Regions from separate parts of the Erwinia rhapontici genome, predicted to be linked through region 2. Evidence: predicted binding sites of a transcription regulator. Region 2 holds the regulator's gene; each other region holds the start of a gene.
The links. Region 2 encodes CRP, which controls carbon source genes, mostly activating them, when cyclic AMP is high. Its sites were predicted from a motif close to ATGTGANNNNNNTCACAT; they were not measured.

Region 1 (6,742 bases), 1.1 Mb from region 2:
GTACCGGCTTCTGGTCCTGGACACTATGGCGCTTTGTGGCCGGTATTGGCTGTGCGCTGATCTGGGTTGTGGTGGAAAGTGCGCTGCTGTGTAACGGGACGCTGCGTAACCGTGGGCGACTGCTGGCTGCCTATATGATCATTTATTATATTGGCACGGTTATCGGGCAATTACTGGTCAGCAAAGTCTCGACTGAATTGATGCACGTTCTCCCCTGGGTCAGCAGTGTGATACTGGCGGCGGTTCTGCCATTGGTCTTTTGTCGTGTCACTGCCAGCCAGGAAGGTGACGAAGAAACACCTGCAGGGCGGCTGTGGCCGATGCTGCGCCGCCGTAATGCCCGTCTTGGTATCAATGGCTGTATTATTTCAGGCATTGTTCTGGGGTCGTTATATGGTCTGATGCCGCTTTACCTTTCGCATCAGGGGATGAGTGACTCAACGGTAGGTTACTGGATGGCGTTACTGGTGAGCGCCGGTATTATTGGCCAGTGGCCGGTAGGCCGCCTTGCAGATCGTTATGGGCGCCTTTTGGTGTTGCGGGTGCAGGTGTTTGTGGTGATCCTCGGCGCTCTGGCGATGCTGAGTAATGCTGCGATGGCACCTGCCTTGTTTATTCTCGGCTGTGCAGGCTTTACTCTTTATCCAGTGGCGATGTCCTGGGCGTGTGAAACCGTTGCCCACCATGAACTGGTTGCGATGAATCAGGCGCTGCTGCTGAGTTATACCGTTGGCAGTCTGGTGGGGCCGACGATGACCTCAATGTTGATGCAAAGCTATTCAGACCGCTTGCTGTTTGTAATGATTGCCGCGGTCGCAATGGTGTATCTGGCGATGTTGCTGCGTAAGGCCGATCACCACGCCAATCCTGTGGCACACGCATAAAACAGACATTAAAAAGGCTGACTTCTGGCCAGCCTTTTTAATCACTAAAATTGAGTCCGAACCGCTAATACATCACGTAGTGACCGTAGCTTTCGAGAATACTTTTGACCCGTTCCATCGTGTCGGCTTTCGGTGGATGAACGCCGTCCAGCTTGTACTCTTCCCCCATTGCGACCCACTTATGTTTGCCCAGTTCGTGATAGGGCAGCAGTTCGATTTTCTCAACATTGCCCATATCGCGTGTGAACTCACCCAGACGATGAGCCGATTCATCATCATCAGAATAGCCTGGCACAACAACATAGCGGATCCAGGTGCGAATGTTACGCTTGGACAGATAACGAGCAAAATCGAGTGTGCGGTGGTTGGATACGCCGACCAGAATCTGGTGGACATCATCATTGATCTGCTTAAGGTCGAGCATCACCAGATCGGTAACGTCAAGCAGTTCGTCAATCACCGGGTCATAGCGGCGAACAAAACCGTTAGTATCCAGGCAGGTATTAATCCCTTCAGCTTTACAGGCACGGAACCAGTCACGTACGAATTCGGCTTGCAGGATAGCTTCCCCGCCTGACGCGGTAACACCACCGCCAGAAGCATTCATGAAGTGGCGATATGACACCACGTCTTTCATCAGTTCTTCTACGGTGATTTCTTTGCCGCCGTGCGTATCCCAGGTATCACGGTTATGGCAATACAGGCAGCGCATCAGGCAGCCCTGGAAGAAGGTGATAAAACGGATGCCGGGGCCGTCAACGGTCCCGCAGGATTCAAAAGAGTGGATGCGACCGAGTACTGACATTGCGATGAATTCTCCACGGTGACACAGTCTTTAGCTGTGTTAAGTCTGTTTTGGCAGGCGTCCGTATCAGGCGACTGACAAAACCGGCTGGAGGTGAGCAGGCCCCCTTACGGGAGCCTGTATAGAGCGCAGCGACTTACATAGACTGTGTAAAGGTACGTGTAATCACGTCCTGCTGCTGCTCTTTAGTCAGTGAGTTGAAGCGTACTGCATAGCCTGATACGCGAATGGTGAGCTGCGGGTATTTTTCCGGGTTCTCCATTGCTTCTAGTAGCATTTCACGGTTCATCACATTGACGTTCAAGTGTTGACCACCTTCGATGCTGGCTTCGTGATGGAAGTAACCATCCATCAGACCCGCAAGGTTGGTTTTGCGTACGTCGTCATTTTTGCCCAGTGCGTTTGGCACGATGGAGAAGGTGTAAGAGATACCATCTTTCGCGTAAGCAAACGGCAGTTTTGCAACCGAGGTAAGAGAGGCAACCGCACCTTTCTGATCGCGACCATGCATTGGGTTTGCACCTGGCCCGAATGGTGCGCCAGCACGACGTCCGTCCGGGGTATTACCCGTTTTCTTACCATACACCACGTTAGAGGTAATGGTCAGTACGGATTGAGTTGGCACTGCATTACGGTAGGTTTGCAGTTTCTGAATTTTCTTCATGAAACGTTCAACCAGGTCGCAGGCAATGTCATCCACACGTGAATCGTTGTTACCAAACTGCGGGTATTCACCTTCGATTTTGAAGTCTACAGCCAGACCATCTTCATCACGAATGGTGGATACTTTGGCGTATTTGATAGCAGACAGGGAGTCAGCCGCAACGGACAGACCTGCGATACCGCAAGCCATAGTACGGTAAACATCACGGTCATGCAGTGCCATCAGTGACGCTTCATAGCTGTATTTATCGTGCATATAGTGGATAACATTCAGCGCAGTGACGTACTGTTTTGCCAGCCAGTCCATAAAGTGATCCATACGGTTCATCACTTTATCGTAGTCCAGCACTTCATCCATCATTGGCGCTTCTTTTGGGCCAACCTGCATTTTCATTTTTTCATCCACGCCGCCGTTAATGGCATACAGCATGGTTTTCGCCAGGTTGGCACGTGCACCGAAGAACTGCATTTGTTTGCCGACGATCATCGGGCTTACGCAGCAGGCAATAGCGTAATCATCATTGTCAAAATCAGGGCGCATCAGATCATCATTCTCATACTGCAGAGAAGAGGTATCGATGGACACTTTTGCCGCGTATTTTTTGAAGTTCAGTGGCAGTTTTTCAGACCACAGAATGGTCATGTTTGGTTCCGGTGAAGGACCCATGGTGTAAAGGGTATTCAGGAAACGGAAGGTGTTTTTAGTCACCATGGTACGGCCGTCAACGCCCATACCTGCCAGTGATTCTGTCGCCCAGATTGGGTCACCTGAGAACAGTTCATCGTATTCAGGAGTACGCAGGAAGCGTACCATACGCAGCTTCATCACCAGGTGGTCGATCAGTTCCTGTGCTTCCAACTCGTTAATCACGCCTGCTTTCAGGTCGCGTTCAAAGTAGATATCCAGGAAGGTCGATACGCGACCAAAGGACATCGCTGCACCGTTCTGGGATTTCACCGCAGCAAGGTAACCGAAGTAGGTCCACTGTACCGCTTCTTTTGCATTGGTAGCCGGACCAGAGATATCACAGCCATATTTTGCTGCCATCTCTTTAATCTGCTGGAGTGCGTGATGCTGGTCGGCAATTTCTTCGCGCAGGCGAATTGTCGCTTCCAGGTTAACACCGTTTTCCATATCGCTCTGCAGTGAGGTGAACTGAGCGAATTTATCTTTCATCAATGCATCGATACCGTACAGCGCTACACGGCGGTAGTCACCAATGATACGGCCACGACCGTATGCGTCAGGCAGACCCGTCAGCACACCTGATTTACGGCAGCGCATAATATCTGGAGTGTAGACATCGAATACACCCTGGTTATGGGTTTTACGGTATTCGGTGAAGATTTTTTTCACGGTAGGATCAAGTTCGCGGCCATACACTTTGCACGAACCTTCAACCATTTTAATTCCGCCGAAAGGGATCAGCGCGCGTTTCAGTGGAGCTTCTGTCTGCAGACCAACGATTTTTTCCAGGCTTTTATTGATATAGCCCGCATCATGAGAGGTAATGGTTGATGGCAGGTCGGTATCAAAGTCAACCGGTGCATGAGTGCGGTTTTCTTGTTTGATGCCTTCCATCACTTTGTCCCACAGGGCAGTTGTTGCCTCAGTGGCACCGGCCAGGAACGCTTCGTCGCCTTCATACGGTGTGTAGTTTTTCTGGATGAAGTCACGGACGTTAACGCTGGTCTGCCATTCGCCCTGTGCAAAGCTTTCCCAGGCTGTCGCCATTTTTTGATTAAGCTCGGTCATTTGATACCTACCTTATAACGTGAAGTTCGTTGTACGTTCCCGCCGTGTGACATCACACCGACGGTTGCAAAATTCTGTTAGTGGGTGAATCAGTGATGATCGCCATCACGCAGATAAATTACCCAGTAAGTTAAACCAACAAGCAAACCACCACCGATGATATTGCCCAGGGTAACCGGGATCAGGTTATCGGTAATAAAATGGCCAACGGTGAGGTGCGAAAACTGCTCTGCACTTGCTCCGGTAGCTTGCCAGAATTCGGGAGTCGCAAAGTCTTTAATGATGATCGCCATCGGGACGAGAAACATGTTGGCGATGCTGTGCTCAAATCCACTGGCAACAAACATCGCAACCGGCAGTACCATGGCAAACATTTTATCCATCAGACTACGACCGGAGTAACTCATCCATACTGCCATGCACACCATCAGATTCGCCAAAATGCCAAGGCAGACTGCTTCAGTGAAGGTATGGTGCATTTTGTGGTCAGCGGTTTGCAGGACATTCAGTCCCCAGGCACCGTTGGCCGCCATGTATTGCCCGGCAAACCAAATCAGAGCGACAAATAAGATGGCACCGATAAAGTTACCGACGTAGACGATAATCCAGTTGCGTGCGAGCTGCGCCCAACTGATACGACCGCTGGCTTTAGCAACCACGGTGAGAACAGTGGAAGTAAACAGGTCAGCACCGCAAACCACAACCAACATCAGACCCAGTGAAAAGCAGATACCACCAACCAGTTTTGCCAGCCCCCATGGGACAGCAGCCGTACCCGTTGTCGCAGTAATATAGAAAGCAAAGGCGATGGAAATGAAGACTCCAGCGGTAATTGCCAGAAAAAATGTGGTGAAGGGGTGTTTCGTTGCTTTATAGACACCTGCATCTTCAGCAACTTTCGCCATTTCTGACGGTAATAATAAATCAAAGGGGTTGCCAGCTTTCACACTAACGTCCTCCCAAAAGTAATCAGCGAGGAAAGTCTAACAAAGGAGTATAGGAAAGAATTTGATGTGGATCATATAGGCCCGGCTAATTCGCGGATAAGACCCTATTTTTATCATGGGTTTATTGTTTAAGTTGTTGTTTTTATTCAAATAAAACTTTTTTAATTATTAAAAAAATATTTGAGTCTCAGATGTGTTTCGCGAAAGAGTGGGTGAATAAACGAGAGTAAATATAGCCAGGTTGTAACAATTAAAAAGGTAACAGCCTGCGCTGTTACCTTTTATTAACCTGCAGATAGAGATCGGCTGCGGTGAAATAATCTTGTCTGTTTATAACCCCCTTTAACCGGGTGCTATTTTTATAGTCAATTATTTCCAGTAAAGACGTTTGGCCGCCTGAAGTTTTTCATAAGCCGCCAGCAGAGATTGGTGTGCCGGGAACGCTTTCAGATCGTTATCAACCGCCTGCAAACCATAAAATGGCGCTTCACCACTGATAGCTGCTGAAGCTGTGTCTACGGCTTCCTGCCCATACATACGGACGAATGCCGTATGATACTGCAAAGGGTCGCGACCTTCTTCCTGGCTCAATAACAGCAGTGTTTGCAGGCAGCGATAGTAGTTGGCGCGTTCGGCGCTGAAGATCGACTGATTGAACTCCATGGTCCATTCCGTCCAAATCAATGCCTGTTCCAGATCGCCTGCTGCCAGTGCTAACATCGCCTTAAGTTCACCAATACGCAGTGTGTACCAGCCGTTATCTTTACCCGTTGCAAGGCCCAGCAGTTCGCGTACACGTGTGAAGTCGTCATGGCCGTCTTCATCCAGCTGCTCCAGCAGAGACAGATAGTCTTCTTTTTCCCAGCTGCTTTCCGGCAGGCTGAGTAGTGTATCGCGCAGGTAAGCACCCATGCTGTTGTTCGCCAGCAGCAGGTCTTCTGCCGGGTAGATATCAGACATGCCCGGCACGATGATGCGGCAAGCGTACACATCCAGATGCTCATAGTCCGCGATGTAAACTTCCTGATCTTCTGACTTGAAGATGTCCATCAGTGTCGAGAACTCTTCTTCAGTGCTGCCTTTAAAGCTCCAGTCAACAAACGGATAATCGGCGTCATCCTTAAACATATCCCACGAGATCAGACCGCTGGAATCGATAAAGTGTGTTTCCAGGTTGGCGTGTTCCGCCACTTCTTCATCGTCGAAGGTCGGCGGTGTGAACACATCCAAATCTTTGAGGCCACGACCTTGAAGCAGTTCGGTGACGGTACGCTCAAGCGCTACGCCAAAGTCAGGGTGAGCACCAAAGGAGGCGAAGCACGTGCCATTAGCAGGGTTAAACAGCACCACACAGATAACAGGATATTTACCGCCCAGTGAGGCGTCGTAAGAGAAGATTGGGAAACCTTCTGCTTCCAGCGAGGCGATGGCTTCGACAACGCCCGGATAACGATTTAACACGTCTTGCGGAATGGCTGGCAGGCTGATTGATTCCGCGATAATACGGTTTTTAATATAGCGCTCGAATACCTCTGACAGCCCCTGAACGCGGGCTTCGTTGGCGGTATTACCGGCAGACATACCGTTTGATACATACAGGTTGCCGATAATGTTCATCGGGATGTAAACGGTTTGCTGATCCGACTGACGGGTAAACGGCAGGCCACAGATGCCGCGTGCGGCATTG
Region 2 (6,742 bases):
TACGGTGTCCGTTGGCGGCCAGCCGAAGTATTCCGATGGCTTCGGGCCAAAACCTGCCGATATCGTCCACGTCCCGTTTAACGACCTGGCCGCAGTAAAAGCGGTGATTGACGATCATACCTGCGCCATTGTGGTCGAGCCGATTCAGGGAGAAGGGGGTGTGATGCCCGCGACGCCAGAGTTTATGCAGGGGCTGCGCCAGCTCTGTGATGAACATAATGCGCTGCTGGTTCTGGATGAAGTACAAAGCGGCATGGGCCGCAGCGGTAAACTGTTTGCGTATGAGCATTATGGTGTGCAGCCGGATATTCTCACCACAGCCAAAGCGCTGGGCGGTGGTTTCCCGGTCAGTGCCATGTTAACGACTAACGACATTGCATCGGTTATGGCGCCTGGCGTGCATGGCACCACCTATGGCGGTAATCCGCTGGCCTGTGCGGTGGCTGAAGCTGCACTGGATATCATCAATACGCCAGAGGTGCTGGAAGGTGTGGAAGAGCGCCGTCAGCTGTTTGTTGATGCGCTTCAGGCGCTGGATGCCCGTTTCGATCTGTTCAGCGATATCCGTGGCAAAGGCCTGCTGATTGGCGCGGAGCTGAAATCACAGCATGCTGGACGTGCGCGCGATATTCTTAACGCCGCAGCAGAAGCCGGTGTGATGGTGTTGGTTGCCGGAACTGACGTGATGCGTTTTGCGCCTTCGCTGGTCATTGAGCCAACGGATATCGCCGAAGGCATGGCGCGTTTCGCCACGGCTGTTGAGAAAGTCCTGGGCTGATTGCCGTGGGCGGGGCATGCCCCGCCCCTACGTTGTTTCGTCGATGTCAGGCATATCCCAGACCAACGTCGGCATGCCGCTAATTCGTCGATGTCAGGCATATCCCAGACCAACGTCGGCATGCCGCTAATTCGTCGATGTCAGGCATATCCCAGACCAACGTCGGCATGCCGCTAATTCGTCGATGTCAGGCATATCCCAGACCAACGTCGGCATGCCGCTAATTCGTCGATGTCAGGCATATCCCAGACCAGCGTCGGCATGCCGCTAATTCGTAGGGGTCAGGCATATCCTAGGCCAACGTCGGCATGCCGCTAATTCGTAGGGGTCAGGCATGCCTGACCCGCGATCATGACGATTTCCTCAAGCGCCGGGACAGCCAGCGGCCATGATGTGGGCGCTGGCTCCAGGTCAGCGACGAAATGGTGTGCATTACGCTGAGGTGGCCAAGAATACGCTTCACGTGTCGCTCCATAATGGTCACCGGCCCCTGATGGAAGTCCTCGGGAGCATCCAGTACATTGCTGCCTGAATCCGGTCCGTCATACTCCAGACGCTGCTGACAGCGTTGCAGGGCAATTTCGCAGGATTGCAAATAGCGCTCTGCCAGCGTCGGCGTTAGCATCGTATGCTCCCGCGCCAGAATGGTCATGGCGTTGATATGCTCAACAATAAACTGGCTGTGCGTGACCCACAGCTGCATATCGGCCAGGTAGCGTGAATTAAAGCCCGGTTCCTGCATCGCCTGATGCAGTGAGTTAAACAGCGCATTATGCGCCTGATTCACCCGCATACGCTGGTATGCCAGTTTCTCCGCATCCTGTTCGCTGCCCAGCAGCTTCTGCAATGCCTCCTGATAGGTCTCCAGCGCATCGTGCGCATTCTGACGCATCAATCCACTCTGCCACTGTGGCCATAGCCAAATCATGCCGCCGAAGGCAATCAGACAGCCCATTAGTGTATCCATTAAGCGCGGCAGCAGGAACTGCGCTCCGTTCAGCGACAGCAGTTGCAATGTATACACCGCGGTGACCGTGAATCCTACGGTTGCCCAGCCGTAAAACTTGCGGATAAACAGATAGCTCACCAGGGTAATCAGTAGCATCACCAGCAGCACCCAGGATTCCGGGGCATGTAAACCGAGCGTGGCAGCGGCAATGGCCAACCCGGCCAGCGTTCCCAGCGCCCTGTGCTGGATACGTACCCGAGTAGCGCTGTAACCGTTGAGGCTGACAAACATCACCGTCATCAGTATCCAGTAAGGCTTCGGCAGATTGAAGAACAGGGCCAGTGAACTGGCGAAGGTCAGCATGACTGCATAGCGTGCGGCGGTGCGCAGGGCAGAGGATTTCAGCGACAGATAACTCTTCAACGCAGGAAACAGCGGCAGGCGGCGCTGGCGGTCCGCCATCAGGTCGCGACGGTACAACGGGTGCTGGGTGCGTAGCACGCGGGCGATACGGCTGAAGTGATAATAGCAAAAGTTGCCAACCGGATTATCGGGGTGCTGACGGGATATTTTTTCCAGTGCCTGAAGCGGTTTTTCCATCGTGAAACGTTCAGGGAAGCGGTGATAGAGGATATCGTCAGCCAGTACCCGCAGGCGTGTGGCAATGGTCTGCGCATTCCAGCGGATCACCGCCTCGGCGTGGCTCTGCTCTACCAGCTTCTGTACTTCCTCGGGCTGATGCAGGCTGACGGCGATATGTTCCTGTAGATCGAGGGCGACCTGAAATGCGCGCGTCAGTCGCTGATAATGGTCGCGATTGGCGGCCAGCATATGCATTTGCTGGTAACAGGTGTTAATCAGATCGACGGCTTTCTGTTGGCGGACCAACAGGGGAGGCAGGGCGGTTTGGGGATCGGTCAACTGGGTTAGCAGACTGTATTTCGCTTCGCAGTAATCAGCCAGTTCATGATAGAGCAGACTGAGGGTTTCGCGCATCGGCTGCTCTTTCCACAGCCAGAACCAGAACCAGTTAAACGCGCCATACCAGACGGTACCGAGAATGAACAATAGCGGCGGCTGCCACATGGGCATGCGTCCGGCCAGACTGAGGGTGAAAATGGCGGCAATCAGCGATGCCGGTAGCAGACGACCGTGCAGCGGACTGATTTCACCGGTGACACCAAGCAGCAGTGACATGACCAGCAGGATCACGGGCAGTGGCACCTCTTCTGCCCCGGCGTACTGAATCAAAAAGCTACTGAAAGCAAACAGGCAACCGCCTACGATCAGACGTTTGAAGAAGCGTTTGTGTGGAGTATCAAGACCGGCATTGTTACAACAGGCGGGGACTAATGAGAACAGCAGGCCGTTTTGCAGGTTGCCGAGCATCCAGCCGATCGCCACGGGTAAACACAGCACCAGTGTTTGCCTGAGTGCGTAGTTAACTTCGGGGTGATAGATAATTCTCCGCCACATGAGCCACACCAAATAAAAACGGCGCGACTGGGCGTCGCGCCGTGGGTTCAGAGCCGGTTAACGTGTTCCGTAAACAACAATGGTTTTACCATGTGCTGAGATCAGGTTTTGATCTTCCAGCATTTTTAGAATACGACCCACCGTTTCGCGGGAGCAGCCGACGATCTGGCCGATCTCCTGACGGGTGATTTTGATCTGCATCCCATCCGGGTGCGTCATGGCATCCGGTTGTTTCGCCAGATTCAACAACGTTTGGGCAATGCGTCCGGTCACATCAAGGAAAGCTAAATTACCCACTTTCTCTGATGTGACTTGCAGGCGACGCGCCATCTGTGAAGACAGGCGCATCAGGATGTCAGGATTCACCTGAATCAACTGACGGAATTTTTTGTAGGAAATTTCAGCCACTTCACAGGCTGTTTTCGCACGTACCCATGCACTGCGCTCCTGACCTTCTTCAAAGAGGCCCAGCTCGCCAATGAAGTCGCCCTGATTGAGGTAGGAGAGGATCATCTCTTTGCCTTCTTCATCCTTGATTAACACCGCTACTGATCCTTTAACGATGTAATAGAGGGTTTCCGCCTTCTCACCCTGATGAATCAGAGTGCTTTTGGATGGATATTTGTGAATATGGCAATGTGACAGGAACCATTCGAGTGTAGGGTCTGTTTGCGGTTTGCCGAGAACCATTCGCTGTTATCCTCTGTTGTAATCGTGCCTAAATATACCCTGTATTCGGCGTGCTGCAGATGCGTTGCCGCTGGCCTGAAGCGCGAAATATTTTTGGGTATCAGGGGATGTATCCCTGCCAGGCGTTGAAATATTCAAGCGTTCCCATAGGGAAATTATACGGGCCTCTGTTAAGAGCATGGCTCGTGCTGTCGTCCCGTTTTTACCGTGCATTGTTATGCCAGTAAAATATTGCAGCTTCGTTTGTAGCACAGCTTTACAAGACTGTCTTCTGTTGTCTCGCTTCAGCATAGTTCGAAAAAGGCAACGTTGCCGTTTTTGTGAGTGCAGCGTACTCTGCGGTAACTGAATCAATGAGAGGATTTTGTGATGCAAGCACGAGTTAAGTGGGTTGAAGGGATGACGTTTTTGGGAGAATCCTCATCCGGCCATCAGATTTTGATGGATGGCACCGCGGGGGATAAAGCACCCAGCCCGATGGAGATGGTGCTGATGGCTGCCGGGGGATGCAGTGCGATTGATGTGGTGTCTATACTGCAGAAAGGCCGTCACGATGTCGCCGACTGTGAAGTTAAATTGACCTCGGAACGTCGTGAAGAGGCACCGCGTATTTTCACCCATATTAACCTGCACTTTATTGTCAGCGGCAAGGCGTTAACGGATAAAGCCGTTTCACGTGCGGTCGACCTCTCTGCGGAGAAATACTGCTCGGTGGCGATTATGCTGGGGAGCGCGGTGAAAATGACGCACAGCTATGAAGTGACAGATCTGACCTGAAGCTGGTTTCTTATGGGTAACGATGTTCGTTGTCGTTACCCACAGCTGACAGAACGTAGCGTACACATCCTGCTATTCCTCTCTCTACCCGCATTTCACGCCACGGCAGGCGAATAACATCAGCGGTATATTTCCCTCGTTCTACATTCCTTTCTTAATTTGCTGCAGGCTGGCGAAACAACAGCTGAATGTCCGGCGTTTGCCCATGATTCTCTGTTGCTGCCTGGTCTGCCGTTGTCAGATTTAATTAACCAGGAGTCATGATGACTATCGAGACGCTGATTCAGGATGTCACACCAAAGGTGCTGCAATGGCGGCGGCATATTCACGCGAATGCCGAACTCTCTTTCCACGAGCATGGCACCGCAGACTATGTTGCCGCTGAACTGGCAAAGTTTGGCCCATTAACACTTAGTCGCCCGACGCCAAATAGCGTACTGGCTGAACTTGAGGGGCCGCGTAGTGGTGACTGCATTGCCCTGAGGGCCGATATGGATGCGCTGCCTATTGAGGAGTTGAACAGTGAACCTTTCACTTCGCGCAATCGCGGTGTGATGCATGCCTGCGGGCATGATGCGCATACGGCAATGCTGATGGGGGCGGCATGGGTGTTGTGCCAGCAGCAGAGTAAGCTTGCCGGCAAAGTGCGCTTTATTTTCCAGCATGCGGAAGAAGTGCCGCCAGGCGGGGCCAGCGAGCTGATTAAGCTGGGCGTATTGAATGGTGTATCAATGATCTTCGGTCTGCATGTTTTCCCGGGACTGTCTACCGGCCAGGTGGCTGTGAAAGAGGGCGTCTTCAGCGCTGCCAGCGATAACTTCGACCTGACCCTGCAGGGAAAAGGCGCCCACGCAGCGATGCCGCAGGAGAGTATCGACCCGGTGACGCTGGGCGCAGGAGTGGTGCAGGCACTTCAGCAGATTGTCTCACGTCGTCTTGACCCTAACGAAGGTGCCGTACTGACGGTCGCGAGTTTTCAGGCTGACGGCGGCTATAACGTTATCCCTGACACGGCGCATCTGCGCGGCACGCTGCGCACGCTCAGCCAGAGTGCGCGTAACACTATCCCGCAGATGATGTCACAGCAGCTGGACGGAATGACGCAGGGAGCAGGGGCCAGCTACGTGCTGAAATGGACGCCGGGTTACACCACCGGGGTTAATCACCCGGACGCCTGCCGTATTGCAGTGGATAATGTGATTGCCACGCTGGGGGATGATGCCTTGCAGGTTATGCTGCATCCAATGTTTGGCTGCGAGGACTTCTCAGCCTATCAGCAGGTAGTGCCGGGCTGTTTCCTGTGGGTCGGGTCGGGCAACCCGGAAAAAGGGACCTGCCGGGGGCTGCATAACCCCCATTTTCGCCTTGACGAAGATGCGCTAAAAATCGGGGTGAGGCTGCATACCGGCTTTATCCACCGCCTGCTGATGAAGCGATAACAGGATAAATGGGGTCAGCCGATTTTTTTGCCTTCGATAAGGCGTTTGACCAGTGGCCCCATAATCAACTCCATTGCCAGTCCCATTTTTCCACCTGGTACCACCAGGGTTTTGATATGCGAGATAAACGAACCTTGCAACATGGAGAGAAGATAGGGGAAGTCGATATCTTCCAGCCCCTGAAAGTGGATGACGACAAAACTTTCATCCAGAGAGGGGATGCCGCGAGCAGCAAAGGGGTTAGAGGTATCCACCGTGGGGACGCGCTGGAAGTTAATATGAGTGCGTGAGAACTGCGGCGTAATAAAGTTAATGTAGTCCTCCATGGAACGCACCACTGAATCCATGACCGCTTCACGCGAGTGACCGCGTTCACCCGTGTCGCGCACCAGTTTTTGTATCCACTCCAGGTTAACGATAGGCACCACGCCGACCAGCAGGTCCACCTTGTCTGCCACGTTGTGCAGCGGAGTCATTACGCCGCCATGCAAACCCTCATAAAACAGGACATCGGTGGGTTCAGGCAGCGGCTGCCACGGGGTAAATGTACCCGGCACCTGGTTCCAGGGTACGGCTTCATCATAGGTGTGCAGATATTTGCGCGACTGCCCTTTACCGCTGCGACCATATTCA
Region 3 (6,742 bases), 490 kb from region 2:
TTCATTCCAGTTCATCCATTTAGGTAACAAGGTAGGAAAATCATTAAGTTGAAAAAAAACGTCGGGAAAAAAAAGCCGACGGAAGAGGTGTTATAGCGCGTGTAAAGGCGATTGCCTAGTCGCCATGCTCTCAAACTGCAACTTCTGTGATTATTTTTACATCCTGCGGCATGTACATGTTACCCGTATTTCATGTACATTGATGGTCGACTTTCCTTCGGCTTTGCCTGATAACTCATTCATTACAATAGGTTAAGGACGGCGAAGCGTTAAATCCGACCTGGAGTAGAAAATGTCTTCTCGTAAAGAGCTTGCCAACGCCATTCGCGCATTAAGTATGGATGCGGTGCAAAAAGCCAAATCCGGCCACCCGGGTGCCCCAATGGGTATGGCCGATATTGCCGAAGTCCTGTGGCGTGACTTCCTGAATCACAACCCTACAAACCCTCTGTGGGCAGACCGCGACCGCTTCGTGCTGTCTAATGGTCACGGCTCTATGCTGATCTACAGCCTGTTGCACCTCAGCGGTTATGACCTGCCAATCGGTGAACTGGCTAACTTCCGTCAGCTGCACTCCAAAACCCCAGGCCACCCTGAATACGGCTATACCGCTGGTGTGGAAACCACCACCGGTCCATTGGGCCAGGGTATTGCGAACGCAGTAGGTATGGCGATTGCTGAACGTACACTGTCAGCGCAGTTCAACCGTCCAGGCCATGATGTGGTTGACCATAACACCTACGTGTTCCTGGGCGACGGCTGCATGATGGAAGGTATCTCCCACGAAGTGTGCTCACTGGCGGGAACACTGAAGTTGGGCAAACTGGTGGCGTTCTATGACGACAACGGTATCTCCATTGACGGCCACATCGAAGGCTGGTTCACCGATGATACGGCGAAACGCTTCGAGTCTTACGGCTGGCACGTTGTGCGTGGTGTCGATGGCCACGACGCTGACGCCATCAAGAAAGCGGTTGAAGAAGCGAAAGCGGTTAGCGATAAGCCTTCACTGCTGATGTGCAAAACGGTCATCGGTTTCGGTTCACCGAACAAAGCCGGTACGCATGATTCCCACGGCGCACCGCTGGGTGATGATGAAATTGCACTGACCCGTAAGCAGCTGGGCTGGAACCATGCGCCGTTTGAAATTCCTTCAGACATCTATGCGCAGTGGGATGCTAAAGAAGCCGGCAAGGCGAAAGAAGCCGCATGGAATGAGAAGTTTGCTGCCTATGCGAAAGCCTTCCCTGAACTGGCGGAAGAGTTCAAACGCCGTGTGAACAACGAGCTGCCAGCGAACTGGGCAACCGAGTCGCAGAAATTCGTTGAAGAGCTGCAGGCTAACCCGTCTAAAATCGCCAGCCGTAAAGCGTCACAGAATGCCATCGAAGCCTTTGGTAAACTGCTGCCGGAATACCTGGGCGGCTCCGCTGACCTGGCACCAAGCAACCTGACAATGTGGTCTGGTTCTAAGCCAATCAACGAAGATGCTGCAGGCAACTACATCCATTACGGCGTGCGCGAATTCGGTATGACCGCGATTGCCAATGGTATCACTCTGCACGGTGGTTTCCTGCCGTACACGGCCACCTTCCTGATGTTCGTTGAATATGCCCGTAATGCGGCGCGTATGGCGGCACTGATGAAGATCCGCCAGGTGATGGTCTACACCCATGATTCTATCGGTCTGGGCGAAGACGGCCCGACTCACCAGCCGGTTGAGCAGATCGCCAGCCTGCGTGTCACGCCGAACATGAGCCTGTGGCGTCCGTGTGACCAGGTTGAATCAGCGATCGCATGGAAATATGCGATTGAGCGTAACGATGGCCCGACTGCCCTGATCCTGTCACGTCAAAACCTGGCACAGCAGGACCGTACTGCGGAACAGCTGGCAAACGTAGCACGCGGTGCTTACGTGCTGAAGGACTGCGCAGGTACGCCAGAAGTTATCCTGATTGCGACCGGTTCAGAAGTTGAGCTGGCAGTAGGCGCGTATGACAAACTGACGGCTGAAGGCCGTAAGGTGCGCGTTGTGTCTATGCCGTCTACCGATGCTTTCGACAAGCAGGATGCTGCCTACCGTGAAGCTGTGCTGCCGAAAGCAGTCAGCGCCCGCGTGGCGATTGAAGCCGGTATCGCAGATTACTGGTTCAAATACGTTGGTCTGAACGGCGCTATCGTCGGTATGACCAGCTTCGGTGAGTCAGCGCCCGCTGAGAAGCTGTTCGAACTGTTTGGCTTCACCGTGGATAACGTTGTCGCTAAAGCAAAAGGCCTGCTGTAATAAGGTAGCGGGTGAGGCATGACTCACCGCTATGAGGGCCGGGCGTGCCCGGCCCCTACGCAGTCTACCTTGAGGGTCGGGTATGCCTCATCCTTACACAGTTCCCCGTAGGGGTCGGGCATGCCCGGTCCCTACGCAGTTTACCTTGAGGGGCGGGTATGCCTCATCCTTATACAGTTCCCCGTAGGGGTCGGGCATGCCCGACCCTTCTTTATCCCGCCAGAAAAAATTCCAAATTTGTGACGTAGATCGAAAGTTACGCTCCACAATTGATCCGAATCATTCCTATTATTCCTTACTTCTATTATTCTAGCTGAAGCGTTTCAGTACTATGTCGCACAAGGATCACCATTCAGACTGAGCCTTGTTATGATGCAAGAATATCCTGTACAAATCGCGGTGGCTGGCTCAGGCTAATCCTCCGATTTCATCGTGAATTCTGAAGCAGGAGTGATATGACGGTTCGCATTGCCATTAACGGATTTGGTCGTATAGGACGCAACGTGTTGCGTGTACTGTATGAAACCGGTCGCCGTGCTGAGATTACCGTGGTTGCCATCAATGAGCTGGCAGAGGCCGCCGGAATGGCGCATCTGTTAAAGTATGACACCAGCCATGGGCGCTTCGCCTGGGATGTGCGTCAGGAGCGCGAACTGCTCTCCGTTGGCGATGACACGATCCGTTTGCTGCACCATACTGATATTGCGGCGCTGCCGTGGCGCGATCTGAATGTGGATATCGTGCTGGACTGTACCGGGGTTTATGGCAGTCGTGCAGATGGCGAAGCCCATTTGCAGGCGGGAGCCAAAAAGGTCTTGTTCTCACACCCTGGTGGTAACGATCTTGATGCCACAGTGGTCTTTGGCGTGAATGAAAAAGATCTGCTGCCTGAGCATTTGCTGGTGTCGAACGCCTCCTGCACCACGAATTGCATCATCCCTATTATCAAGCTGTTGGATGATGCGTGGGGTATTGAGTCGGGTACGGTGACAACCATCCATTCTGCCATGCATGACCAGCAGGTGATTGATGCTTATCACCCGGATTTACGCCGTACACGTGCGGCCAGTCAGTCGATTATTCCTGTCGACACCCGCCTGGCTGCCGGGATTACGCGTTTCTTCCCAAAATTTAACGATCGTTTTGAAGCGATTGCTGTGCGTGTTCCCACCATCAACGTGACGGCCATTGACCTCAGCGTCAGTGTGCGGGATCCCGTCAGCGCCTGCGAGGTTAACGCCCTGCTGCAAAGTGCGTCAGAAGGGGCATTTAGTGGTATAGTTGACTACACGGAATTGCCGTTAGTCTCCATTGATTTTAACCATGATCCGCACAGTGCTATTGTCGACGGCACCCAAACGCGGGTCAGTGGTCAGCACCTTATCAAGACGTTAGTCTGGTGCGATAACGAATGGGGCTTCGCTAATCGTATGATCGATACGACGTTAGCGATGGCCGCCAGCGGTTTCAGGTAAGGCGCGTACAGCGTCTGTAAAACTTTGAGAATCAACGAGAGGGTTCACCATGTCTGTAATTAAGATGACCGATCTGGATCTGGCTGGTAAACGTGTTCTGATCCGTGCGGATCTGAACGTGCCAGTAAAAGAAGGGAAAGTGACGTCTGATGCACGTATTCGCGCTTCTCTGCCGACCATTGAGGCGGCACTGAAGCAAGGCGCAAAAGTGATGGTCACCTCGCACCTGGGTCGCCCGACCGAAGGTGAATACAACGAAGAGTTTTCTCTGCTGCCGGTAGTGAACTACCTGAAAGACAAGTTGGGTGCAGATAACGTTTCCCTGGCAAAAGATTACCTGGACGGTGTTGAACTGACCGCGGGTAAACTGGTTGTTCTGGAAAACGTGCGCTTTAACAAAGGCGAGAAAAAAGACGACGAAACCCTCTCTAAAAAATATGCTGCCCTGTGCGACATCTTCGTGATGGATGCTTTCGGTACTGCTCACCGTGCTCAGGCGTCTACCCATGGCGTGGGCAAATTTGCACCAATCGCCTGTGCGGGTCCGCTGCTGTCAGGTGAACTGGAAGCGCTGGGCAAAGCCCTGAAAACCCCGGCACGCCCAATGGTTGCCGTGGTTGGTGGTTCTAAAGTGTCTACCAAATTCGATGTGCTTAACTCGCTGGTGAACATTGCAGACACCGTGATTGTGGGTGGGGGTATCGCGAACACCTTCGTGGCTATCGACAACAACGTGGGTAAATCTCTGTACGAACCTGATTTCGTGGCTGCCGCTAAGAAACTGCGCGACGAATACAAAATTCCGGTGCCAACTGACTCTCGCGTAGGCACGGAATTCTCTGAAACTGCACCTTCTACCGTGAAGAAAGTGTCTGAAGTTCAGGACAACGAAGAGATCATGGACTTTGGTGACGAAACCGCACTGGCAATGGCTAAGTTGTTGAAAGAAGCCAAAACTATTCTGTGGAACGGCCCGGTAGGCGTGTTCGAATTCCCGAACTTCCGCAAAGGCACCGAAATTATCGCGAACGCGATTGCAGACAGTGACGCATTCTCCATTGCCGGCGGCGGTGATACGCTGGCCGCTATCGACCTGTTTGGTATCGAAGATAAAATCTCTTATATCTCTACCGGTGGCGGTGCATTCCTTGAGTTCGTGGAAGGCAAAACCTTACCTGCGGTTGCCATGCTTGAAGAGCGTGCAAAGCAGAAGTAATTAAACCTCAGAGCGGGGTATAAGTACCCCGCATGAGAACTGAATCCTTTAATACGACCGAAGAAACAGGACAAGCTAACATGTCTAAAATTTTTGATTTCGTAAAACCAGGCGTTGTCACCGGTGACGACGTGCAGAAGATCTTCCAGGTAGCGAAAGAGAACAAATTCGCTCTGCCAGCAGTTAACTGCGTGGGCACTGACTCCATCAACGCCGTTCTGGAAACCGCAGCGAAAGTTAAAGCGCCGGTTATCATTCAGTTCTCCAACGGTGGTGCAGGTTTCATCGCGGGTAAAGGCCTGAAATCTGACAAGCCACAGGCTGCGGCTATTTTTGGTGCCATCTCTGGCGCACACCACGTTCACCTGATGGCTGAACACTATGGCGTGCCTGTTATTCTGCACACTGACCACTGCGCTAAGAAACTGCTGCCGTGGATCGACGGTCTGCTGGATGCGGGTGAAGAGCACTTCGCTAAAACCGGTAAGCCACTGTTCTCTTCTCACATGATCGACCTGTCTGAAGAGTCTCTGGAAGAGAACATCGAGATCTCCAGCAAATACCTGGCGCGCATGGCGAAAATCGACATGACCCTGGAAATTGAACTGGGTTGCACCGGTGGCGAAGAAGACGGCGTGGACAACAGCCACATGGACGCTTCTGCTCTGTACACTCAGCCAGAAGACGTTGATTACGCTTACACCAAGCTGAACGCTATCAGCCCGCGTTTCACTATCGCTGCTTCATTCGGTAACGTGCACGGTGTGTACAAGCCAGGCAACGTGAAACTGACCCCGACCATCCTGCGTGATTCTCAGAAATACGTCAGCGAAAAACACGGCCTGCCAGTGAACTCACTGGACTTCGTGTTCCACGGTGGTTCCGGTTCATCAGCAGCTGAGATCGAAGAATCTATCGGTTACGGCGTGATCAAAATGAACATCGATACCGATACCCAGTGGGCAACATGGGACGGCATCCTGCAGTACTACAAAAAGAACGAAGGCTATCTGCAGGCGCAGCTGGGTAACCCGGAAGGCGCTGATAAGCCGAACAAGAAATACTACGACCCACGTGTATGGCTGCGCTCTTCACAGGCTTCCATGATCGTGCGCCTGGAGCAGGCATTCAAAGAGCTGAACGCAGTCGACGTACTGTAAGTTCCCGCTCTGTTTAAAAAAGGCCCTGAGGGGCCTTTTTTTATGCATTCAGTTCTGAATTGTCAGGTAATTTCGCCGCTTATTTGGCACAACCCCATTTTCTTGTTTACCCTTAACCCCATCGGCTGCTGGTTGAACGGCAGATATTCGAATGCCCATTTTGGGCCTGAAAAAGGACAGGGGAATGGATGATTTAAATGTGGTAAACGGCATCAATAATGCGGGTGGCTGGCTGGTGCGTAATCAGGCGCTGTTGTTGAGCTATGCGGTCAATATCGTTGCGGCCATTGCGATTATCATTATCGGTATGATTGCTGCCCGATTTATTTCCGGGACGGTGAATAAGCTGCTGGTAGCACGAAAAATTGACCCTACCGTCGCTGACTTCCTGTCCGGGTTGGTGCGCTACGGCATCATTGCCTTTACGCTGATTGCTGCGATGGGACGTGTAGGCGTGCAGACAGCCTCGGTGATTGCTGCACTGGCAGCCGCAGGCTTTGCGTTTGCACTGGCTCTGCAAGGTTCGCTCTCGAACCTGGCCGCGGGTGTACTGCTGGTCACCTTCCGTCCGTTCCGCGCGGGAGAGTTTGTTGATCTGGGCGGTGTG

Region 1: the regulator CRP is predicted to act here: its motif matches at 5,115-5,132, upstream of focA (formate transporter FocA).
Region 3: the regulator CRP is predicted to act here: its motif matches at 2,522-2,539, upstream of epd (erythrose-4-phosphate dehydrogenase).

The regions. Positions count from the first base shown of each region.
Region 1 is NZ_CP085627.1:1,569,713-1,576,454, forward strand. It holds gene LJN55_RS07460 (MFS transporter) at 1-884, shown strand, start outside; gene pflA (pyruvate formate lyase 1-activating protein) at 949-1,689, opposite strand; gene pflB (formate C-acetyltransferase) at 1,826-4,108, opposite strand; gene focA (formate transporter FocA) at 4,198-5,055, opposite strand; gene ycaO (30S ribosomal protein S12 methylthiotransferase accessory factor YcaO) at 5,425-6,742, opposite strand, start outside.
Region 2 is NZ_CP085627.1:438,886-445,627, forward strand. It holds gene argD (bifunctional acetylornithine/succinyldiaminopimelate transaminase) at 1-778, shown strand, start outside; gene LJN55_RS01870 (YccS/YhfK family putative transporter) at 1,128-3,203, opposite strand; gene crp (cAMP-activated global transcriptional regulator CRP) at 3,261-3,893, opposite strand; gene LJN55_RS01880 (OsmC family protein) at 4,263-4,670, shown strand; gene LJN55_RS01885 (amidohydrolase) at 4,931-6,109, shown strand; gene LJN55_RS01890 (phosphoribulokinase) at 6,124-6,742, opposite strand, start outside.
Region 3 is NZ_CP085627.1:928,192-934,933, forward strand. It holds gene loiP (metalloprotease LoiP) at 1-5, opposite strand, end outside; gene tkt (transketolase) at 293-2,284, shown strand; gene epd (erythrose-4-phosphate dehydrogenase) at 2,740-3,759, shown strand; gene pgk (phosphoglycerate kinase) at 3,809-4,975, shown strand; gene fbaA (class II fructose-bisphosphate aldolase) at 5,056-6,135, shown strand; gene mscS (small-conductance mechanosensitive channel MscS) at 6,320-6,742, shown strand, end outside.